3 regions of the Burkholderia pseudomultivorans genome follow, and region 3 is predicted to be linked to each of the others. Evidence: riboswitches for the same ligand, from Rfam matches in the RefSeq annotation. Region 3 holds a riboswitch; each other region holds the start of a gene.
What was found. Region 3 has a riboswitch for cobalamin ahead of cobW (cobalamin biosynthesis protein CobW). Riboswitches for the same ligand answer to the same signal wherever they lie in the genome.
Positions count from the first base shown of each region.

Region 1 (7,982 bases), on a different replicon from region 3:
ATCATCGAACAGGCGACAGGAGACGGCAGTTGAAAGTGCTCGTGGCAGTGAAGCGCGTGGTCGACGCGAACGTGAAGGTCGGCGTGAAGTCCGACCGGAGCGGCGTCGACATCGCGAACGTGAAGATGTCGATGAACCCGTTCGACGAGATCGCCGTTGAAGAAGCGGTGCGCTTGAAGGAGGCCGGCATCGCGACCGAGGTGGTCGCGGTGTCGGTCGGCGTTGCACAGGCGCAGGAAACGCTGCGCACCGCGCTGGCGATCGGCGCGGACCGCGCGATCCTCGTCGAGACGAACGCGGCGGTCGAACCGCTCGGCGTCGCGAAGGTGCTGAAGGCGCTGCTCGACAAGGAACGGCCTTCGCTGGCGATCCTCGGCAAGCAGGCGATCGACGACGATTCGAACCAGACCGGGCAGATGCTGGCTGCATTGGCTGGCTTGCCGCAGGCGACGTTCGCATCGAAGGTCGTGGTGGCGAATGGCAACGCGACGGTTGCGCGCGAAGTGGACGGCGGCGCGGAAACGCTGTCGCTTCAACTGCCCGCAGTCGTCACTACGGATCTGCGCCTGAACGAGCCGCGCTACGTGACGCTGCCGAACATCATGAAGGCGAAGAAGAAGCCGCTGGAAATAGTGAAGCCGGACGATCTCGGCGTGGACGTGACACCGCGACTGAAGGTGCTCGCCGTGAACGAGCCGCCGAAGCGCGCGGCCGGCGTGAAGGTGCCGGACGTGGCGACGCTGGTCGGCAAGCTGAAGACCGAAGCCGGGGTGCTGTAAGCCGGCGGCATGCGCGCGGGCTTCGGCGCGTTGCAGACACTGAATGAAGCACGCGGACTTCGGATCCTTGCCTGGAAAGACGACGGAGCGGAACACAATGACGATTCTGGTGATCGCCGAACACGATGCGGCCGACGCGGCATCGCCCGGCGGCCATGCGCCGATCAAGGCGGCGACGCTGAATACCGTGGCCGCCGCGCAGACGATCAGCGGATTCGGCGGCGGCGATATTCATGTGCTGGTCGCCGGACACAACGTCCGGGCGGCGGCCGACGCGGCTGCGAAAATCGCGGGCGTGACGAAGGTGCTGCTGGCCGATGCGCCGCAGCTTGCCGACGGTCTCGCGGAGAATGTCGAAGCGACGGTGATGACGGTTGCAATGCAGTATTCGCACATCCTCGCGCCGGCCACGGCGTACGGCAAGAACATCGCGCCGCGTATCGCGGCGAAGCTCGACGTCGCGCAGATCTCGGACATCACGGCCGTGACGGCGATCGACACGTTCGAGCGCCCGATCTACGCGGGCAACGCGATCGCGACGGTGCAGTCGGGCGACCCGGTCAAGGTCGTCACGGTGCGGGCGACGGGTTTCGATCCGGTCGCAGCGGAAGGCGGCAGCGCATCGGTCGAGAAGATCGAAGCGGCGGCAGACGCAGGCGTGTCGCAGTTCGTCAGCCGTGAAGTGACGAAGCTGGACCGTCCGGAACTCACCAGCGCGAGCATCATCGTGTCGGGCGGCCGTGGCCTGGGCAGCGGCGAGAACTACACGAAGGTGCTGGAGCCGCTCGCGGACAAGTTGCAAGCCGCACTCGGCGCTTCCCGCGCGGCAGTGGATGCGGGCTACGTGCCGAACGACTATCAGGTCGGCCAGACCGGCAAGATCGTCGCGCCGCAGCTGTACATCGCGGTCGGCATCTCGGGCGCGATCCAGCACCTGGCCGGCATGAAGGATTCGAAGGTCATCGTCGCAATCAACAAGGATCCCGAAGCACCGATCTTCAGCGTGGCCGATTACGGCCTCGTCGGCGACCTGTTTACCGTCGTGCCCGAAGCTTGCGCGGCGCTGTGAGCGGTTGCCTCGCCGATTACGTCTACTGAGCCCACGTCCCGACCCATGCCCTTGTTCGAATTCAACGGAATGCGCCCGCGTGTCGATGCTTCCGCTTACGTGCACCCGGGCGCGGTCGTGATCGGCAACGTGACGATCGGCGCGCGCTGCTATATCGGTCCGCACGCGAGCCTGCGCGGCGATTTCGGTGCGATCGTGGTCGAGGCCGGCAGCAACGTGCAGGACGGCTGCGTGCTGCATGTCGGCATCGGCGAGACATGCCGGCTCGGCGTGAACAGCCATGTCGGTCACGGCGCGATCGTGCACGGCGCGACGCTCGAACCGGACACGATGATCGGGATGAACGCGGTCGTGATGGATGGCGCCACGATCGGCGCGACGACGATCGTGGCCGCGTGCGCATTCGTGAAGGCAGGGCTCGACGTGCCGCCCGGTGTGTTGCTGGCGGGCGTGCCGGGGCGCGTAGTGCGACGGCTGAGCGACGCGGAGATCGATGCGAAGGCGAACGGCACGCGGATCTATCAGCAGCTTGCGGCGGATTGTCTGCGCACGCTCAGGCTCGTCGACGGGTGAGCGGGGCCGGCGGTGCTTTCTGCACCGATGCGGCTTGCGGGGCCTTCATGCGGATGGGCGCTTGCAGGCGCGAAAGCCGTCGTCGGTCGGCGTGAACGTCGAGAATCCCGACGACGCGAGTGCCGGACGCAGCCTTTCCGAAAACGGAACGCCGTAGACCTGCAGCACCGAATAGCCGGGCAGCTGCGCGAATGCGTTGTGGTGGCCGTCCAGCGTATCCAGGATTCCGACGCACCAGCTTTCCCGGTCGGCGCCGTATCGCTGAAACGTCGTCACGCCGCCCGTGCGATCGGGTTCGTCCGGTGACGGCGAACGCTGCCGGATTCGCCCGGCTGCCGCGTCGTTCGCCGGGCTTGTCACGATCCATGCGTGGCGTACCGTTGCGGCGATGTCGGAAAGCCTGTCGCCGCATTCGGGATCGACGATGAGCGCGATCGCGTCGGCATTTTTCAATTTTGGTCCTCCGGTTCCCGTCCCGATCGACGGGCGGCGTTCGCCTGTTTTCCTGATGCGGAAACGGTTGCCGCGGTGTTTTCCGCCGTGGGGAGGCGCGGCCGTGGATTGGATTCCCGTGCGCTCCATGCTACGTAACGTACGGATCTTGTTACGTCGACGTTACCGGAACGCAAGGATCGGTGGAAGCTGGTTTGCAGGGCGAGTGGCGCGGGGCGGCGTGCACGGGCGGATGCGGTCGTTATGGCGGCGTCGGGCGAACGGCGTTGGCATGGTAGCTGCTTGTTGCAGTCGTCACGGCTATAAGCAAACAAGGACTGCCATGCAAAAACAATTCACCAAGGGGAATTTCGTGCTCGCGGCATTTGCCGCCGCCTGCACGCTTGCCGCGTGCGGCGGTGGCGATGTGACTTCGCCGCCGCGGGCCGGCAACAACGTTGTGCCGAGTACGAGTGGGAGTGGTACGAGCGGTGGCGGTACGAGCGGGACGACCAGCGGTACGACGAGTGGCGCGACGAGCGGTACGACGAGCGGTACGACGAGCGGTACGACGAGCGGCACGACCAGCGGCACAACGAGCGGTACGACGAGCGGTACGACCAGCGGTACGACCAGCGGTACGACCAGCGGCACGACCAGCGGCACGACGAGCGGTACGACGAGCGGTACGACGAGCGGTACGACGAGCGGGACGACCAGCGGGACGACCAGCGGTACAACGAGCGGCACAACAAGCGGCACAACAAGCGGCACAACAAGCGGCACAACAAGCGGCAGCACCAGCGGTTGGGGCACCAGCGGCGCCCCCGGCACGCGGGGCATCGTCAGCTCGGTCGGCGCGGTCGTGATGGACGCCGGCACGACCATCGGCGGCGTGAGCCTGCCGGGCGTCAGCAAGGGCGTGACGGCCGGCCCCGGCGACACGGTCCGCGGCGTCGGCTCGATCGTCAACGAAACCTCGAACGTCGTGAGCGGCGGGCTCGGCCAGATCGGCTTCACGCCGAACCCGGTCGGCACCACCGTGGCCGGCCTCGGCAGCGTCGTCGGCACGGCCGGCGCTCCCGTCTCCGGCCTGAGCGAAACGGTGAAGGCGCTTGGCGCCGGACCGCTGTCGCCGCTGGCGCCGATCACCGCGCCGGTCGGCAGTCTGCTCGACACCGTCGCGAACCAGCTCGGATCGGCCGGCACCACGATCGGCGCCGCGCTGTCGACCGGCCCGGTACAGCAGGCGACGCAGACGGTCAGTTCGGCCATCACGCCGCTCGTGACGACCGCCGGCCAACTCACGCAGCAGGTCGGCACGGCGACCGGGCTCGGTCAGCCGGTCGCGGGGCTGCTCGGCCAGATCGGCGGAGCGATCACGTCGGCCGGATGGAAGGCATCGGCGGCGGGAGCGGGAACCGTTGCCGGGCCGCTGGTCAGCGACGTCGGGCAGCTCGTCCGGGCCGTCGGCGACACGGTGACCAACGCGGGCGGCCTCGTCAATCCGAATGGCGCGAACGGCGCCGTGCCGATTTCCGGTCTGATCACCAGCGTCGTCGGCGGGATCCCGGCGGTCGTGCACAACGGTCCGCCGCCGGCCGCGACGCCGGCGACCGGTACGGGCACCGGCATCAGCGCCGGCGGCAGCGCTGCGCTCGGTGGCGCAAGCGGCCCGCTCGCACCGATTACGTCGCTGCTCGGCGGCCTGCTGGGTGGTGCGGCCGGAAAGTAGGCGAACGACGCGAGCGCATCGGTGCCGGCGAGCGTCGGCGCCGGTGGCCCGGCCTCGCCGGCACGAGCAGAAACCATCAGAACGTGTAAGTGACCTTGCCGAACGCAGCCCGGCCGACCGTGTTGTAACCGTAGGCCGTCATATAGCGACGGTCGAACAGGTTGGACAGCAGCGCCGACACCGACAGATGCGAATTGATCCGGTACGACGCGCGCAGGTCCGCCGTCAGGTACGACGGCAGATAGGTCGTGTTGGCCGGATCGTCGAACGTTGTGCCACCGTAGCGCAGCGACGCGCCGGTGCTCAACGCGTGCAGGTGCAGTTCGTCCCACGTGTGATCGATGCTGATGCTGACCGTTTGTCGCGGACGGCGATTCAGCCACGTCTGATTGGTCGTGTCCTGCGGATTCAGCAGGCCGATTGCGATGCTGACCGGCGTCGAACGGCCGATCGTTCCCTTGTACGACAGGTCGAGCCCGCGAATGTGCGCGCGCCCGATGTTGACCGGCTGGAACGTCGCGGGATCGTACGCGATCAGGTTATGGACGCGCGTGTCGTAGATCGCGGCCGTAAACGTGCCGAGCGACGTCGTCGCATCGAGCGCGGCCTCGACCGAGTTGCTGCGCTCGGGGCTGAGATCCGGATTCCCGTATCCGGGATAGTAGAGATCGTTGAAGGTCGGCAGCCGGAACGCGTTGCCATACGACAGGCGTGCGGTGTAGACCGGCGTGATCGCCCACGACAGCGCCGCGTTGCCCGTGTTCACCGACCGCCCGGCGACGATCTCGTGACGGCCCGCGAGGAACATCGTGACCGTGCCGAGCGTCACCGACTGGTGCAGCGAGAACGCGGAATCGTTGCGCGTGGGCACGCCGCTCGGGATATCGACCGGCAGGAACGCCTGTTCACGCGTGAAATCGTATGCGAGCTTGGTCTCGCCCGACAGCGGCTGGCCGAACAGGCTGAAGCCGCGTTCCTGGTGCGTCAGCGACGTCGACGTGCTGATGCGCTGCGAATTGATCTGATCGGTCGCGATCGCCGGGTCGCTCGCGTACAGGAACTGGCGATCGTTCGAGTAACCGACGGACTGGTCGAACTGCGTGTCCGGCGTGATGTCGAGATGAAACGACAGGCCGGCCGTCAACTGGTGGTCGAGCTCGCGATCGGCGCCGCCCGCGTTGTCGTAGGACAGGTCGGAGCGGTGGTACAGCGCGAACGTCGAGATCGACCAGTTGTCGCGCGCATAGCCGAGGCGTGCGTCGATATCCTGCGCGTGATACGGGTTGCGGCCTTCCTCGTGGCCGTACGCGAACGGCCGCGTCGCATCGATGCCGGCCGTCGCGTAATCGTGCAGGCCGAGCGAGTAGGTGAGCCCGCCGAGCGCGGCGAGCGGCCCGCTCGACGGCACCGTGCCCGACGTGCGGACCTGCGTGTCGAAGGTCTTGTTCGAGCCGCCGCCGAACGACACCGTGGTCTGGTTCGGCTGGTTCGCCGCGCGCCGCGTGAACAGCTGCACGACGCCGCCCATCGCGTTCGCGCCGAACGAGGCGGCCGCCGGCCCCGAGATGACTTCGACGCGCTCGAACGCCTCGGTCGGCAGATCCGCCCAGGGCGCGATGCCGGTGGTCGACGAGCCGATCCGGATGCCGTCGACGAACACCGCGACCTGGCTCGCCGACGAGCCGCGAATACTGACGGACGACGACGCGCCGGGGCCGCCGTTCTGCGACACGGTCACGCCCGGCAGCGTCGCGACCGCCTGCGTGATGCTCGGATCGCTTGGCGACAGCCGGTCGAGGTCGTCGCGCGTGAGCACCTGCGTCGTCGCATAGCGCTGGTCGAACGATTCGGGCAGGTGGCGCGTGTCGGTGATGGAGATCGTCGGCAGGTCGGCGTTGTCTGCGGGCTGCGCCGGCTGCGGCGGGGCGGTGTCGCCGGCGGCGTGCGCGAGCGGCGACAGCAGCGCGGTGGCGGCGGACGTGGCGAGGAGATGTCGGAGTTTCATGAAGCGGGTCTTGTTATCGTGCTGCGCGGGCCGCGCGCGTGAACGGGCGGCGGGCGGTGTCGTGGTCGGGTTCGGCGTGCGCGGCCGGATCGGGCGCGACGACACGGGAGCAGGCGCGCACGCGTGCCGCGTGCCGGCACGACGCTTTCGGCGCGAAAGCGGAATCGGGAACGATGGACATCTGACGGAATCCTGAGGTCGGGCCGTCCTTGCAACGGGCGACCGCCGACGGCGGCGCTTGCGCATCGGGACACCCCGCCCGTTGCGGCTGCTTGGACCTCGGTCGATGGCTGGTCTCCTGGCTTGCGGGTCGTCGTCCGGTGCCGGCCTTCCCGGGTGTCCCAGTGGCTCGGTGGGCATGGACTCGCCGCTCACAGTTGCGGGGGCAGCCGCAGATCGACGGCATCGCTGCCGCTACTGCGTTCCCATTTGATCCCGTCTCCGGGAACCATCAGCGCGCAAGGGTAATGGCCGCCGCTTCGCCGCGTCAATGCTTCGCGCGGGGCCGGCGCGAAAAAACCACGTATTGCGGGCCTGCGTTGCCCGGTTCGTGCCGGGGCGCGTGGAAAAAGCCGGTTCAGGTCTGATGAATGGGCGCCGGCAGGGCTTGTCGTTACGACGAGAGTCGCCGGCACCATGAAAAACGGCGCCGCAGGCATTCAGCCTGCGGCGCCGTGGCGGGTTTGCCGCGGCGAGCATGACTCGCCGCGGCGCGACAACCCGCTTACACCTGCACGGTGTCGGCGACTTCCTTGAAGTCCTGGATCTGGTCGAAGTTCATGTACTTGTAGATCTGGTCGCCATTGGCGTTGATCACGCCGATATCGGCCATGTACTCTTCCTTCGTCGGAATCTTGCCCAGACGCGAGCAGATTGCCGCCAGTTCCGCCGAGCCGAGATACACGTTGGTGTTCTTGCCGAGGCGGTTCGGGAAGTTGCGGGTCGAGGTCGACATCACCGTCGCGCCTTCGCGCACCTGTGCCTGGTTGCCCATGCACAGCGAGCAGCCCGGCATTTCGGTACGTGCGCCGGCCGTGCCGAACACGCCGTAATGGCCTTCCTCGGTCAGCTGCTTCTGGTCCATCTTGGTCGGCGGCGCGACCCACAGCTTGACCGGAATGTCGCGCTTGCCTTCCAGCAGCTTCGACGCGGCGCGGAAGTGACCGATGTTGGTCATGCACGAGCCGATGAACACTTCGTCGATCTTCGCGCCGGCGACGTCGGACAGCGTCTTCACGTCGTCCGGATCGTTCGGGCAGGCGACGATCGGCTCATGGATGTCGGCGAGGTCGATCTCGATGACGGCCGCGTATTCGGCGTCGGCATCCGGCGCCAGCAGCTGCGGGTCGTCCAGCCACTGCTCCATCGCCGCGATGCGGCGCTGCAGGC
Region 1 is NZ_CP013377.1:1,435,008-1,442,989, forward strand. Features, by position in the region: gene WS57_RS06100 (electron transfer flavoprotein subunit beta/FixA family protein) at 30-779, shown strand; gene WS57_RS06105 (electron transfer flavoprotein subunit alpha/FixB family protein) at 877-1,848, shown strand; gene WS57_RS06110 (transferase hexapeptide repeat family protein) at 1,894-2,421, shown strand; gene WS57_RS06115 (hypothetical protein) at 2,467-3,003, opposite strand; gene WS57_RS37820 (collagen-like triple helix repeat-containing protein) at 3,197-4,588, shown strand; gene WS57_RS06125 (TonB-dependent receptor domain-containing protein) at 4,665-6,593, opposite strand; cobalamin riboswitch at 6,864-7,061, opposite strand; gene acnB (bifunctional aconitate hydratase 2/2-methylisocitrate dehydratase) at 7,318-7,982, opposite strand, start outside.
Region 1: another riboswitch for cobalamin. It lies ahead of WS57_RS06125 (TonB-dependent receptor domain-containing protein); the one in region 3 lies ahead of cobW (cobalamin biosynthesis protein CobW).

Region 2 (7,982 bases), 920 kb from region 3:
GCGATCGTCGTCGGCCGGATCCGCCTGAAGCTGCCGCATGTGGCCGCGCAGGGCTGGACCGCGAAGGACATCGACGACATGATGTTCTACGGCGTGCTCGGCACCGTGCTCGGCGGCCGGCTCGGCTACGTGCTGTTCTACAAGGCCGACTTCTACTTCTCGCATCCGCTCGACGTGTTCAAGGTGTGGGAAGGCGGGATGTCGTTTCACGGTGGCTTTCTCGGCGTGACGCTCGCGATGGTGCTGTTCGCGTGGCAGCGCAAGCGCCACTGGCTGCAGGTCACCGACTTCGTCGCGCCGATGGTGCCGACCGGGCTCGCGGCCGGGCGCCTCGGCAACTTCATCAACGGCGAGCTGTGGGGGCGCGTGACCGATCCGCATGCGCCGTGGGCGATGCTGTTCCCGGGCGCGATGCGCGACGACGCCGCATGGCTGCCGAAGCATCCGGACCTCGTCGAGAAGTGGCATCTCGCCGATGTGTTCATGCAGTACCAGATGCTGCCGCGTCATCCTTCGCAGCTCTACGAAATCGCGCTCGAAGGGATCGTGCTGTTCTTCCTGCTGTTCTTCTTCTCGCGCAAGTCGCGGCCGATGGGCGCGGTGTCCGCGCTGTTCCTGATCGGCTACGGCCTTGCCCGCTTCACGGTCGAGTTCGCGCGCGAACCCGACGACTTCCTCGGCCTGCTCGCGCTCGGGCTGTCGATGGGGCAGTGGCTGTCGCTGCCGATGATCCTCGCGGGCGTCGCGCTGATGGTGTGGGCATATCGCCGCCGCACGGCGAACGCGACCGCATGAGCGAGGCGGCGCCGGTGCGCATGCGCCGGCGCCGCGCATCGATCGCCTCGCGCGTAAACGGCAAACGCCGGCCTGCGGGCCGGCGTTTGCACATGCGGGGCAGCAGTCGTGCGTTACTTCATCTGCACCGATCCGTTGACGGTGACCGACACGGTCGCTTTGCCGCCTTCGACCGAGATCGGCGCGCTCATCTTCGCGCTGTCCATCGGCGCCGCGGCCATCGCCATCATGCGCGGGTAGGGCTGCACGTTGCGGCCGCCGCCGACGTTTACGTCGCGGATCGTGTAGCTGCTGTAGCCGAACGCCTTCGCGGCCTCGTCCGCGCGTGCGCGGAACGACTTGATCGCTTCGGTCGTCAGCTTCTGCTCGGCCGCGCGCTGCGCCTCCGGCGACAGCGAGAACTCGACGTTCGCGACCTGCATCTGGTTCGACAGCTGGCCCGCGAGCTTCGATGCCGCGGCGAAATCGCGCGATTCGAGCACGACCTCGGTGCGGCCGCGCCAGGCGGAGATCTTGCCGTCGCGGTCGGTGCTCGGATAGACGGAGAACGCGCCCGTGTGCGCGGTGACGCCCGACACGCCCTTCGCCTGAGCGAGTGCGGCGTCGGCGCGCTGGTTCAGCGCGGACGTGAGGCTGCCCGGATCCTTCGCCTGCTGTTCGTAGAACAGCGTGATGTGGATGATGTCCTGCGGCACGTCGGCGCTGGCCTGCGACGACAGCGACAGCACGCCGGCCGGCTCCGGGAAGTGCGGGTTCACGGCCTGTGCGTGCGCGGCGGGCGACGCGAGCGTCAGCGCGACGGGAACGGCAGCGGCGAGTGCGAGCGACAGCGCGAGTGCGGATTTCTTGGTCATTGTTGGACTCCTTGTGCGAGGGCGCGCATGCGGATCACGCGTGCGCGACGCGGCATGCCGCGCGACAAAAACGAGCGCCGGCCCGATCGGCCGGCAGCGGTTGCTTAGGCCGCGCAAACGTGCCGCGAGTTCCACGGCGGTGCTGCGAACTGACCGGATTTGACCTTTGGCGCACGCGCCTACTTCATCAGCTTCTCGGTGATGAAGCGCCATTCCGCACGCGTCACGGGCGTGATCGACAAGCGGTTGCCGCGCGCGAGCACGCGCATGTCGGCCAGTTCGTCATGCTCGCGCAGCGCGGCGAGCGGCACCAGCGGCGATTTCTTCACGAAGCGCACGTCGACCAGCAGCCAGCGCGGCGACTCCTGCGACGACTTCGGATCGTAGTACGGGCTCTCGGGATCGAACTGCGTGGGATCGGGGTAGGGGGTCGACGACACTTCGGCGAGGCCGGCGATGCCCGGCTCGGGGCAGCTCGAGTGATAGAACAGCACGCCGTCGCCGATTTTCATCGTGTCGCGCATGAAGTTGCGCGCCTGATAGTTGCGTACGCCCGTCCAGGGCAGCGTGCGTAGCGGTGCGCTCGCGAGATCGTCGATGCTCGCTTCGTCCGGTTCGGACTTCATCAGCCAGTATTGCATGGATCGTAATCGACGCAAGAAGAGGCGGTCTGGAGCGATCGGCGGACAGGACGCGCAACGGCAGGATCGCGCGCTCCGTCCACAGACGGACCCTGAAAAAGGAAACGGCATCGGGACTCGCCCGATGCCGTTGAATAGGCCCCCGCCTTGGCCGCTAGGCCGGCATCCTGAACCTGAGGTTCAGAATTGGTCGCAGTTAGCAGCACTTCGGGTACATCAGACAGAGTGACGCGCGCGCCCGTGCTACAAATTTCCGCAACCGTGCACATGGCATTGGTTCAAGGAATATATGACCTTGGCGAACCAGGCAGGGAAGCTGACTAAACTGTGAAACGGTGAATCGTTGCGTCCAATTTGACCACCGTTGATCGTCGAGATCAAGGGAAATCGGCGCGTCGATTCGAAGCTTACTGCGGCTCGTGCTGTGCGAGCACCGCACCGAGCTGTTCATTCATCTGGCGCATTGTACGCCGGATTTCTTCGGCCGGAAATGCTTCACCGTGCCGCACGCTCGTTTGCAGTCGCAGCAATTCCGATGCGAGCGACAGCGCCGCCATGACCGCGATGCGATCGGTGCCGCGCACCGAACTGTTCGCGCGGATCTTCGACATTTCGGCGTCGACGCGCGCGACGGCCTCGAGCAGCGCTGCTTCGGTCTCGGCCGAGCAGGCGAGACGATAGGCCTGGCCGAGAATCGAGACTTCGATCTGCTTGGTGCTCATGCATGTTCTCCGTGGCTGGCCGCGTCGTCGCCATCGGTGCGCGCCTGCGCATCCAGCAGGTCGAGCTGGTTGTCGGATTGTTCCGCGCTCTTGGTGCGCGGCAGCTTCTCGAGGATCGCGTTCAGTTTGACCTGGGCGTCGTCGATCTTCGCCGACAGCGTGTCGCGCTCGGCTGCGAGCGCATTGCGTTCCTCGCGCAGTTGCGCGAGCTCCGCGCGGACCGTGTCCGCTTCCGCGCGCAATTGCGCGACCTGCTCCTCGAGCGCGAGCCGTTCCGAGTGGTAGCGCTTGTTCAGCGAAATCAGTCGGCCAATATTTTGAGAAAGGGTTTCGAGTTCGTTGAGCATCTGCTGCGTCCTCTAAAGACCCAGCATTTTAGCGCGGAATACCGGGCATTCCGACATCTGTAACGTTTCCAGTCGTAACACCCCCGCTTCTTGTCGCGAATCGGCGTGTTGCGCGGCACATTGCGCACGTCGCGCGAGGCTTTCTTGACGCTCGCGCGGCCCGCTCCTAAACTGGCGCCGCCTCGGTGCACGCGCGTGGCACGCGCGGTTAAACGGGAAGCAGGGCGCGCGCTTTCGCCAGCAAGCCGCCAACCTGCGCTGCCCCCGCAACGGTAAGCGGCCGCGTCGTTCGACGCAGGCCGGCTCGGGCGCGTCCGGCATGCGTTTCGCATGCGGCGCGGGCCACTGCGCGATTTCGCGCGGGAAGGCGAGCCGGTCCGCCGCCAGCCCGGATACCGGCCGGGGCGGGAAGCCCGCACGGGCTTCATGACGCGCGGCCTGCGGGGAGGCAGGATGCGCAGTGCTTGACGGGATTTTCTTCGATGCCGACCCCAATCGTGCGCCGGGCACCGGGCGCGCGCCGCAGCCTTGTCGCTTGCCGCCGTCGTGCGCATCGGCGCGGCTGGATCGCCGATCGTGCTGCGGCGCGCCGTGCCCTGTTCGAAGCGGCGCCGGCGCATCGGTCGCACGCGGTGCGGCCGTTCGCGTCGGGCCGCACCGTGCCGGCTCGACCTGACCGCCGTCCCGACCCGGACGCTTTCCTCTATATTGCGCACAATGCCTGCCGCGCGACCGCGCACGGATCCGGATCCGACGCGATCGCCGACTTCACCGTGCATGCCGGCGCGACGGCGGTTACGCCGGCGTGCATCCCGACACGCCGTTCGACAAGGACTACAAGCTTGCCTATGCCCATCCCCTGCGATGCCGCGATGCCGCTGTCGCGCCCGGCCGGCCGCCGCCGCGCATCGCGCACGGCGCCGCACGTCGCATGAACGCCGCGCGCGCCACGGCGATCTGGACCGCGCTCGCGGCCGTGGTCGCGCTCTTGCTGGTCGCGTCGCTGTCGATCGGCAGCGTGCCGATGTCGCCATGGCAGGCGCTTGCATCGCTCGTGCCGCACGGCGGCGGCGCGGCGGCCCACGACGCGCTGTTCGCCGACATCGTGCGCACCTTGCGCCTGCCGCGCGCGCTCGCGGGCTTTGCGTGCGGCGCACTGCTCGCGCTGGCCGGCGCGCTGCTGCAGGTGCTGCTGCGCAATCCGCTCGCGGAACCGTACGTGCTCGGCGTGTCGGGCGGCGCGGCCGGCTTCGCGCTGGTTGCGATGATCGCGGGCGGCGCATGGTGGCTCGTCGACGCGTCCGCGTTCGCCGGCGCGCTCGTGTCGATCGCGCTCGTGCTCGGGCTCGCGCGCCGCGAGCTGGGGCGCGGCGACGCACGCGACGCGTCGCCGCGGCTGCTGCTCACCGGCGTCGTGATCGCGGCCGGGTGGGGGGCGCTCGTCACGCTGCTGCTGTCGCTCGCGCCCGACGCGCGCCTGCGCGGCATCATCTTCTGGCTGACCGGCGACCTGAACGGCGCAAGCGCGCCGTGGTTCGCCTGGGGCGCGCTGCTGCTGGCGGCCGGCGTCGCGCTGCCGGCCGCGCCGCAACTGAACGTGCTGCTGCGCGGCGATGCGACCGCGCTTGCGCTCGGCGTGCCGGTCGCGCGCTTGCGCGTGCGGATCTATCTCGTCGCGTCGCTGGCCGCCGCCGCCGCGGTGACGACGGCCGGCACGATCGGCTTCGTCGGCCTCGTCGTGCCGCATGCGCTGCGGCTCGCGTTCGGCAACGACCAGCGCATGCTGCTGCCCGCCGCGATGCTCGCGGGCGGCGGCGGCGTGATGGCGGCCGACCTGCTCGCACGCACCGCGATCGCGCCCGCGCAGTTGCCGGTCGGCGTGATGACCGCGCTGATCGGCGTGCCGGTGTTCCTGTGGATGTTGCTGAGGAGACCGATGCGATGACGGCCGCCGCAAAGACGAGCTGCGCGGCGGTCGGCCTGACGCTGCAGGCCGGCGCGCGCACGCTGCTCGACGGCTTCACGCAGGCGTTTCGTCCCGGCGAGATCTGGTGCGTCGCGGGGCCGAACGGCGCCGGCAAGACGACGCTGCTCGCGACGCTCGCGGGCCTGCAGCCGCCGGCCGGCGGCCACGTCGAGATCGACGGGCGGCCGCTGTCCGCGTGGTCGCAGGGGCCGCTCGCGCAGCGGCGCGCGCTGATGCCGCAGCAACTGCACGACGCGTTCAGCGCGACCGTGTTCGACACCGTGCTGCTCAACCGCTTCCCGTATCTCGGCGGCTGGGGCTGGGAGCGCGACGACGATCGCGCGGCGGCCCGTGCGGCGCTCGCGACCTTCGGCCTGGGCGCACTCGCGGCGCGCGACGTGCTGTCGCTGTCGGGCGGCGAGCGGCAGCGCGTCGCACTGGCGGCGACCCTGTGCCAGGATGCGCCGCTGATGCTGCTCGACGAGCCGCTCGCGCATCTCGACCTGCATCACCAGATCGACTGCCTGACCGCGCTGGGCGCATGGCTCGACGCGGGGCCGCGCACCGTGCTGTTCTCGTGTCACGACCTGAATCTCGCGCGACGCTTCGCGACGCATGCGCTGCTGCTCGACGGCCGCGGCCGCGCGTGGGCCGGCCCGGTGCACGACGTGCTGACGCCCGAGCGCGCGAGCGACGCGTTCGGCTATCCGCTCGTGCTGATCCGCGAGCATGGCCGCGATGCGCTGCTGCCCGCGTGGCCCGCGCGGCGATCCTGACGAACTTTCTTTCGATGCGCGGCGCGAGCCGCGCCAACGAGGCTCCCCTTCGATGACGACGACCCCGACCGATTTTCCTCCCGCGATTGCGCCGCTCGACGATGCGCTGCGCACGCGCCTGCAGCACGTGATCGACCACAAGACCAAGCCGCCCGGCAGCCTCGGGCAGCTCGAGGCGGTCGCGTTGCAGATCGGGCTGATCCAGCAGAGCGAGCGGCCGAGCGTGCAGCGTCCGGTGACGATCGTGTTCGCGGGCGACCACGGGATCGCGGTCGAGGGCGTGAGTCCGTATCCGCAGTCGGTGACCGCGCAGATGGTCGCGAATTTCCTCGCGGGCGGCGCGGCGATCAATGCGTTCTCCGAGGTCGCGCAGAGCGTGCTCGAGATCGTCGATGCGGGTGTCGCGTCGCCGCTGCCCGCGTCCGACCGGCTGGTGTCGCTGCCGGTCGGACGCGGCACGCGCAACTTCGCGGTCGAGCCGGCGATGACGCGCGACGAGGCGATGACGGCGCTCGCGGCCGGCGCTTCGCGCGTGCGCCATCACGCGTCGCTCGGCACCAACGTGATCGGCTTCGGCGAGATGGGGATCGCGAACACGTCGGCGGCCGCGTGCCTGATGAGCCGGCTGCTCGACGTGCCGATCGACGCGTGCGTCGGGCGCGGCACGGGCCTCGACGATCAGGGCCTCGCGCACAAGCGCGCGGTGCTCGGCCGCGCGCTCGTGCGGCACTCGCATGCGATCGCGCCGCTCGACGTGCTCGCGACCTTCGGCGGCTTCGAGATCGCGATGATGACGGGCGCCTATCTGGCGGCCGCGAGCGAGCGCATGACGATCCTCGTCGACGGCTTCATCGCGACCTCGGCATTGCTCGTCGCCGAGCGGATCGTGCCGGGCGTGCGCGACTACTGCGTGTTCTCGCATGCGTCGCACGAGGCCGGGCACCGTCGGATGCTCGAGCATTTCGGCGCGAAGCCGCTGCTCGCGCTCGACCTGCGGCTCGGCGAAGGCACGGGCGCCGCGCTCGCGCTGCCGCTGGTGCGCGCGGCCGTCGCGTTCCTGACCGGGATGGCGAGCTTCGAATCCGCGGGCGTCGACAATCGTGACGCCTGAGCGCTCGCGCGGCGTGCGCGCCGAGGCGCGCTATTTCTTCGTCGCGCTCGGCTATTTCACGCGCGTGCCGGTGCCGAAGGCGATCGGCTATGCGGCCGGCGATCTCGACCAGGCCGCGCGCTATTTCCCGCTGGTCGGCGCGTGCGTCGGCGCGTGGGGCGCGCTCGTCTATCTCGCCGCGCTGCGCGTGCTGCCCGCGTCGATCGCCGTCGGCCTGTCGATGGCCGCGACGCTGCTCGCGACCGGCGCGTTTCACGAGGACGGCCTCGCCGACAGCTGCGACGCGTTCGGCGGCGGCTACACGCGCGACGACGTGCTGCGCATCATGCACGACTCGCGGATCGGCACGTTCGGCGCGGTCGCGCTCATCGTCACGCTCGGCCTGAAGTGGCAGGCGCTCGCCGCGCTGCCGCCGCTGCGCGCCGCATGGACGATGGTCGCCGCGCATGCGGCGAGTCGCGCGGCGGCCGTGAGCCTGCTGATGTCGCTCGACTACGTGCGGCCCGAAGGCAAGGCGAAGCCGGTCGCGCAGCGGATGCCGGCGCGCGCGGCGTGCGTCGCGGCGGCGTTCGGTTTGCCCTGGCTGTTCTGGCCGGACTGGCGCGCGGGCCTCGCTGCGCTGGCCGCGCTCGCGCTCGTGCGCGCATGGGCGGCGCGCTATTTCGTGAAGCGGATCGGCGGTTATACCGGCGACTGTCTCGGCTTCGCGCAGCAGCTGAGCGAGCTGGCGATCTATCTGGTGGTGCTCGGATGGATGTCGTCCTGATCCG
Region 2 is NZ_CP013378.1:4,061,144-4,069,125, reverse strand. Features, by position in the region: gene lgt (prolipoprotein diacylglyceryl transferase) at 1-795, shown strand, start outside; gene WS57_RS31100 (SIMPL domain-containing protein) at 909-1,649, opposite strand; gene WS57_RS31095 (EVE domain-containing protein) at 1,829-2,290, opposite strand; RNA gene ssrS (6S RNA) at 2,426-2,607, opposite strand; gene WS57_RS31085 (cell division protein ZapA) at 2,698-3,012, opposite strand; gene WS57_RS31080 (hypothetical protein) at 3,009-3,359, opposite strand; cobalamin riboswitch at 3,526-3,778, shown strand; gene WS57_RS37425 (hypothetical protein) at 3,842-4,294, shown strand; gene WS57_RS31075 (FecCD family ABC transporter permease) at 4,291-5,304, shown strand; gene WS57_RS31070 (ABC transporter ATP-binding protein) at 5,301-6,101, shown strand; gene cobT (nicotinate-nucleotide--dimethylbenzimidazole phosphoribosyltransferase) at 6,154-7,212, shown strand; gene WS57_RS31060 (adenosylcobinamide-GDP ribazoletransferase) at 7,202-7,978, shown strand; gene cobC (alpha-ribazole phosphatase) at 7,963-7,982, shown strand, end outside.
Region 2: another riboswitch for cobalamin. It lies ahead of WS57_RS37425 (hypothetical protein); the one in region 3 lies ahead of cobW (cobalamin biosynthesis protein CobW).

Region 3 (7,982 bases):
GCGCAGCAGCTTCGCGCGCCGCGCGTCGACCATCAGCGCCTCGTAGTATTCGTCGACCTGCCGTTCGAGATCCTGCAGCGGCCCGTAGTTCTCCGCGCGCGTGAGCGGCGGCATCAGGTGATCGACGATCACGGCCTGCGCACGCCGCTTCGCCTGGCTGCCCTCGCCCGGATCGTTGACGATGAACGGGTAAAGGTGCGGCAGCGGCCCGAGCGTCAGGTCCGGCCAGCATGCGTCGGACAGCGCGACGCTCTTGCCCGGCAGCCATTCGAGGTTGCCGTGCTTGCCGAGGTGGATCACCGCGTCGATGCGGAACACGTCGCGCAACCAGAAATAGAACGCGAGATACGCATGCGGCGGCACCAGTTCCGCGTCGTGGTAGCTCGCGTAATCGTTCTCGTCGCGCGAACGCGACGGCTGGATGCCGACGAACACGTGGCCCGCGCGCCAGCCGGCGATCGTGAAGCGCCCGCGGCGCAGCGTCGGGTCGGCCTCGGGCAGGCCCCAGCGCTGGTTCAGCGCGTCTCGCACGGATGCCGGCAGCTGCGCGAAGCGCGCGCGGTAGTCGGCCAGCGCGTAGCTCTGGAAGGCCGGGCGCAGCGCGTGCACGGCCGGATCGTTGGTCACGCCCTCGGTCAGTTGCGCGATCAGCGCGTCGCCGTCGGGCGGCAGGTCGGGCAGCGTGTAGCCCGCCTCGCGCAGCGCCGCGAGCACGCGCAGCGCGGACGCCGGCGTATCGAGCCCGACGCCGTTGCCGATGCGCCCTTCGCTTTGCGGATAGTTCGCGAGGATCAGCGCGATGCGCTTGTCCGCATGATCGAGCGTGCGCAGCCGGCACCAGCCGCGCGCGAGCGCCGCGACGAATGCGATCCGCTCGGCGTCGGGCTGGTAGCGCACGACGTCCACCTCGGTGTGCGGGCAGCGATACGCGAGCCCCTTGAAGCTCACCGCGCGCGTGACGATGCGCCCGTCGACCTCGGGCAGCGCGACGTGCATCGCGATGTCGCGCGCATGCAGCCCCTGGTTGTCGGCCAGCCACGCGTCGCGGTTGCCGCCGGACAGGATCACCTGCAGCACGGGCGCGTCGCCGGCCAGCACGTTCGGCTCCGGGTCGTCGATCGCCCCCGCCGCGAACGCGGTGGTGTTCAGCACGAGCGCGACTTCGTGGGTTGCGCAGAGTTGCGCGATCACGTCGCGGCTTACCGCATCCTTCAGCGACGTCACCGCGATCGGCAGCGGATTCAGGCCCTGTTCGACGAGCGCGTCGGCCAGCGCGTCGAACACGGCCGTGTTCGCGGCCTGCCAGTGCGCGCGATAGAACAGGATCGCGACGACGGGCGCGCCGGGCGTCCAGCGCGGCAGCCAGTCGTCGATGCCGGCCGGATCGCGCGCCGGGTGATACAGCGCGGCGGCCGGCAGCGGCCGCGGCGGCGCGGGTTCGTCGCCGAATCCGCGCGTATGGAATGCGATGCTGCGCAGCAGCGCCTCGGCGTTGTGCACGCCGCCTTCACGCAGGTAGCGCCACCACAGCCGGCACAGCTCGGGCGCGACCGTGCTTTTCGCGACGAGGTTCGGATCTTCCTGCAGGTCGCCAGAGAACATCGCGAGCTGCTGTCGCTGCTTCGACGCGAGCGACACGGCCTGCTCGATTCCGTACGGCCAGTACGCCTCGCCGCCGAGATGGTCGATCACGACCGTCTTCGCGTGGCGCAGCACGTCGTCGACGTAGAAGTCGACCGACGCCGGCTGCCGCAGGAACGTGACGTTCGCGAGCCGCACGCTCGGGAAGCCGGCCGGCAGCCGCGGCACGACGCTTGCGAGCAGCGACAGCGTCGTGTCGGCCGAGCTGAGGATCACGATGTCGGCCGGCTGCTGGTCGATCCGCACGACGCCCTGCGTATCGTCGACGAAGCCGCCCGGCGTGGTGCGCAGCAGATGCATCGCGCGTTACGCCTGCTGCAGCGCGGCCGCGCACGCGGCCTCGAACGCGCGCTGCAGTTCGGCCGCGTCGAGGTCCTCGCCGATCAGCACGAAGCGGCTCGCGCGCGTTTCGCCGTCCTGCCAGCGACGGTCGAAATAGCTGTCGAAACGACGGCCGACACCCTGGATCACGAGTCGCATCGGCGCATCGGGCAGCGCGGCGAACCCCTTTGCGCGATAGATCGTATGCGTTTCGACGAGCTGCTGCAGCGCGGCGATCGTCGCGTCGCGCGAGCCGGCGTCGCCGCTCACGACGACCGAGTCGAAGTCGTCGTGATGGTGGTCATGGTCCCCGTCGTCGGCCGAGCCGTGATGATCGTGGCGCAGATGAATCGTGTCCTCCGACGCCGATTCGAGCCCGAGCAGCATCGCCAGATCGAGTTCGCCGCGCGTCGCGCGCACGATCTTCACCTGCGGCGGGATTTCGTCGCGAATTGCGGTTTCGATCTGCTCGAACTGCGCGGCATCGACCAGATCGGCCTTGTTCACGATCACGAGATCCGCGGACGACAACTGATCGGCGAACAGTTCGTGCAGCGGCGATTCGTGGTCGAGGTTCGGGTCGGCGCGGCGCTGCGCGTCGACGGCCTGCGGGTTTTCCGCGAACTGGCCGCTCGCGGCGGCCGGCCCGTCGACGACGGTAACCACCGCGTCGACCGTGAAGCTGTTGCGGATCGTCGGCCAGTTGAACGCCTGCACGAGCGGCTTCGGCAGCGCGAGGCCCGACGTCTCGATCAGTACGTGATCGATGTCCGCGCGCCGCTCGACGAGCGCTTCCATCACCGGATAGAACTCCTCCTGCACGGTGCAGCACAGGCAGCCGTTCGCGAGCTCGTAGAGCTGGCCCGACGCTTCGTCCTGCGCATCGTCGCAGCCGATTCCGCAGCCCCGCAGGATTTCGCCGTCGATGCCGAGCTCGCCGAATTCGTTGACGATCACCGCGATGCGGCGGCCTTCGGCGTGTTGCAGGATGTGGCGCATCAGCGTGGTCTTGCCGCTGCCGAGAAAGCCCGTGACGATCGTGACGGGCAGCTTGCGCATGGTCATGGTAGGTCCAGTGTCGAGTGAATCGGTGGAGTCAGGCCGGCGTCGTCGCGCCGGCTGCGGCGCGGCGCGCGACGGGACGAGGTGCGGCCGGCCGGGGCGGGCTCGCGGGGAACGGGCGCTTCACGTGCGGGGGCTCGGTGCGCGGCGCCGGCCGCCCGCGCGCAGGCGCCGGCGCGCTGCGACGGGCGCGCCGATGCGGGCGAAAACATGAGTCGGGCATGACGCTTCCTTGCGAACGGTCGACACGTGAATGCCAACACGGCCGCCGGCAGCGCCGCCCGCAACGCCTGCCGTTCGCCGCGGGGCCAGGCGCGGTCGCGCGGATGGCAGCCTGGCGGCGGAATCGGGAAACGCTCGGGCGTCGGGCATGCTGCGGCCGTGGACGATGCGCCGCCTCCCCGCGGCGCTGAACCCCTTCGTTTAGGCCGGTATCCGGGCTGACGAACACGCCGCTTCGCCTTCCCGGATGCGCGCGGCATCCAGTGGCGGTCGTCCGCATGCACGCGGCATGCGGCGAAGCGGCGCTGCATCGCGCTGACGCGCGACGCGTTCGCTTACCGTTGCGGGGGCAGCACAGGTTGGCTCGACTGCGGCGCAGGCAGGCTCCCTGTTTCCCGTTTAACTGCGCGCGCCGGAGCGGCACGCGCGAGCACCAAAACGCGTGCGAGTGTAGGCGTCGCGGCGGGGAGCGTCAAGGCGGGCCAACGGCGCGCGGGCAGGATCGCGATGGAGCGCGGATGGCGCACCTTCCTTGTCGCCGATCGAAACGCACGGCGTGCGGCCTGCACGCTCGCCGCCCGCCTGTGGTCGACGCTCCGGCGAATCCGCCGGCCGCAGCGCCTGTGCTATCGTATGCGCCGCGTTCGGTGCTCGCATGCGCATTCCGCGCATGCAGTTAAACGGGAAACAGGAGGCGGACATCCGCCCGGCCTGTGCTGTCCCCGCAACGGTACGCCGCCCGCGCGACGCGTCCTGCAACGCCCGCGCCCATGCCGCCCACGATGCCACTGTCCGCCAGCCGGACGGGAAGGCTGCGGCCTGGCAAGCGGCCAGCCCGGATACCGGCCGACGCAAGGGGTGAGCCCGACGCTCGCCGAACGCCCTATCCGCGGGGGACGGATGGTGTGCGCGTTTCACCGGCCCGATACGGGTCTCTTCATTCCGCCATGTCACGCCATTTCACAGGCCGCCGCGCCGCCGGTTCGTCGCCCTTCCCCGTCGCTTCGTCACGGTTCGCGCCGTGTTGCGCGCGATGAGCCGCGCCTGGCTCGTCGGCGCCGGTCCCGGCGACGCCGAACTGCTGACCCTCAAGGCCGCCCGCGTGATCGGCGAGGCCGACGTGCTGCTGGTCGACGATCTCGTCAATCCGGACGTGCTGCGCCACGCGCGCGCCGAGGCGCGCATCGAGCACGTCGGCAAACGCGGCGGCCATGCGTCGACGCCGCAGGAGACGATCGTCGCCGCGATGCTCGCGCATTTGCGCGCGGGCCGCAGCGTCGCGCGGCTCAAAGGCGGCGATCCGTTCGTGTTCGGCCGCGGCGGCGAAGAACTGCTCGCGCTCGGCGCGGCCGGCTTTCCGGTGGAAATCGTCAACGGCATCACGGCCGGCATCGCCGCGCCGGCCGCGCTCGGCATTCCGGTCACGCATCGCGGCGACGCGCAGGGCGTGATCTTCGTCACGGGTCACGGCGCGGCCGCCGACGAGCCCGACTGGCACGCGCTCGCCGCCACCCGCATGACACTCGTGATCTATATGGGCATTCGCCGCGTCGACGCGATCGTCGCGGCATTGCGCGCGGGCGGCCTGCCGGACGACACGCCGTGCGCGGCGATCGAATCGGCCACGCGCGCCGGACAGCGGCACGTGCTGGCCACGCTCGCGATGCTGGTCGAGCGAATCCGCGCGGCGGGCATCGGCTCGCCGGCGATCGTCGTGATCGGTCGCGTGGCGGCGCTGGCCGCCGATCCCGCCGTGCAGGCCGCGCTGGCCGGCGCTGCGCGGCCGCAGCGCACGTGATGCGGGTCGCGCTCGGCATCGGCTTTCGCGCGGGCGCCAGCGCCGCGCAACTCGACGCCGCGATTCGCGCCGCCCTCGCCCGTCATCCCGGCGCGCAGCCGGTGGTCGTCGCGACGCTCGCGGAGAAGTCCCGGGCCTGCGGGTTGCGCCGGCTCTGCAGCCGACGCGGCTGGCCGCTGGTCGCATTCGACGCCGCGCTGCTCGCGGGGCGACCGGAACTGGCCGCCAGCGGTGCGTCGGCCGCCGCGTTCGCGCGCTTCGGCGTCGCGGGGGTCGCCGAGCCTTGCGCGCAGCTTGCGGCGCCGCATGGTCGGCTGCTCGGCCCCAAAACCATCCGGGACGGCGTGACGGTCGCGCTCGCCGGCCCGCTCTGAACCCTTTGTTTCGCTTTCGACAGGACCATTCCCGATGAAGACCGATGCCGAATCCCACCAGCGGATGGCCGAACGCCGCCGCGCCGGCCACGAGAAGAAACAGGCTGCCGCCGTCAACGAAAAGGGCTTGCTGATCGTCCATACGGGCAACGGCAAGGGCAAGAGCACGGCCGCGTTCGGCATGGCCGTGCGTGTGCTCGGCCACGGCATGCGGCTCGGCGTCGTGCAGTTCATCAAGGGCGCGCTGCACACGTCGGAGCGCGATTTCCTTGGCCGCGTCGCCGAATGCGACTTCGTGACGATGGGCGACGGCTATACGTGGAACACGCAGAACCGCGACGCCGATATCGCGACCGCGCGCAAGGGCTGGGACGAGGCGCGCCGGATGATCGAAAGCGGCGAGTACGCGATGGTGATCCTCGACGAACTGAACACCGTGCTGAAGTACGAATACCTGCCGCTCGACGAAGTGCTCGCGACGCTCGCCGCACGGCCGGCGTCGCTGCATGTGGTCGTCACCGGGCGGCATGCGTCGGATGCGCTGATCGACGCGGCCGATCTCGTCACCGAGATGCGGCTCGTCAAGCATCCGTACAAGGAGCAAGGCGTGAAGGCGCAGCGCGGCGTGGAGTTCTGAGCGATGCCGGCCTGTCCCGCGCTGTTCGTCAGCGCGCCTGCGTCCGGCCAGGGCAAGACCTCGGTGACGGCCGGCCTTGCGCGGCTGCACCGCCGGCTCGGCCGGCGCGTGCGCGTGTTCAAGACCGGTCCCGACTTTCTCGATCCGATGCTGCTCGAGCGCGCGAGCGGCGCACCCGTGCATGCGCTCGACCTCGGCATGGTCGGCGCGGCCGGCTGCCGCGCGCTGCTCGCCGATGCCGCGCGCGACGCGGACCTGATCCTGATCGAAGGCGTGATGGGCCTGTTCGACGGCACGCCGAGCAGCGCCGATCTGGCAGCCGCATTCGGCGTGCCGGTGGTCGCGGTGATTTCGGCGAAAGCGATGGCGCAGACGTTCGCGGCGATCGCGTTCGGGCTCGCGCGGTTCCGGCCCGACGTGCCGTTTCACGGCGTGCTGGCCAATCGCGTCGGCTCCGAGCGGCACGCGGCCCTGCTGCGGCAGGCGCTGCCCGACGACCTGCGCTGGCTCGGGCACGTGCCGGCCGATGCGGGTATCGCGTTGCCGGAACGGCATCTCGGCCTGCACCAGCCGCACGACATCGACGATCTCGACGCGCGGCTCGAGCGTGCGGCCGATGTGCTCGCGAACACGGCGCTCGCCGAATTGCCGCCGGCCGTCGCGTTCGCGGAGCCTGACGCGCCGCCGCCGCTGCCGCGCCGGCTCGCCGGCAGGCGCATCGCAATCGCGCGCGATGCGGCGTTCTCGTTCCTCTATCCGGCGAATCTCGCGCTGCTGGACGCGCTCGGCGTGCAGGTACGGTTTTTCTCGCCGCTCGCCGACGAACCCGTGCCCGACGATTGCGATGCCTTGTTCCTGCCGGGCGGTTATCCGGAACTGCATGCGGCGACGCTCGCCGGGAATGCCGCGACCGCGCGGACGATCCGCGCGCATGCGGCGGCGGGCAAGGCGATCGTCGCGGAATGCGGCGGGATGGTTTACCTGGGTGAATCGCTGACCGACGTCGACGGCGTCACGACGCCGATGCTCGGCCTGCTGCCGGGCCATGCGACGATGCAGCGTCGATTCGCGGCGCTCGGGATGCAGCAGCTCGACACGCGCGCCGGTGCGATCCGCGGTCATACGTTCCACTACTCGCGGTTTGCGACGCCGCTCGAGCCGGTCGCGTACGCGGCGCGGCCCGACGGCGCAGCGGGGAGCGGCGAAGCCGTCTATCGCCACGGCGCGATCGTCGCGACCTACATGCACCTGTACTGGCCGTCGAATCCGCAAGCGCTGGTCGCGCTGTTCGACGGCGAGACGATCTGGGGCGATTCAGCGGACGGTGCGGCGGGCGGGCAGCGGTGAATGCGCCGGCGGCCTCGTTTCGTATTCCGATGGAATAGCGTCGTATTGCGATCGTCGCCGCCGTTGCGGATGACGGATGCGTTTTCGGCACATCCGTTTCCGCAGCGCCTCTGTGCCCTATCTCCCGTCAGACCAGGAACGTCTCGGCCAGCCTGACCCAGTACGACGCGCCGGTCGGCAGCGCTGCGTCGTTGAAGTCGTAGCCCGGGTTGTGCACCATGCAGCCGCCCTCGCCGTCGCCGTTGCCGATGATCAGGTAGCAGCCGGGGCGCTTCTCGAGCAGGAACGCGAAATCCTCGCTGCCGGTGAGCGGCACCATGTCGTCGATCAGGTTCGCCTCGCCGACCCATTCGCGCGCGACGTTGCGCGCGAACGCAGTCATCTCCGCGTCGTTGACGAGCACGGGATAGCGGCGCTGGTAGTCGATCGTCGCGGTCGCGCCGAACACGGCCGCCTGCGCGTGGACGACCTCCTTGATGCGCGTCTCGAGCAGGTCGCGCACCTCGGGCTTGAGCGCGCGCACCGACAGGCGCATCTGCGCGCGATCGGGAATCACGTTCGGCGCCTCGCCCGCGTGGAT
Region 3 is NZ_CP013378.1:3,144,259-3,152,240, reverse strand. Features, by position in the region: gene cobN (cobaltochelatase subunit CobN) at 1-1,941, opposite strand, end outside; gene cobW (cobalamin biosynthesis protein CobW) at 1,948-3,027, opposite strand; cobalamin riboswitch at 3,433-3,699, opposite strand; cobalamin riboswitch at 3,875-4,112, shown strand; gene cobA (uroporphyrinogen-III C-methyltransferase) at 4,280-5,044, shown strand; gene WS57_RS26805 (cobalamin biosynthesis protein) at 5,044-5,418, shown strand; gene cobO (cob(I)yrinic acid a,c-diamide adenosyltransferase) at 5,453-6,055, shown strand; gene WS57_RS26795 (cobyrinate a,c-diamide synthase) at 6,059-7,402, shown strand; gene WS57_RS26790 (M20 aminoacylase family protein) at 7,530-7,982, opposite strand, start outside.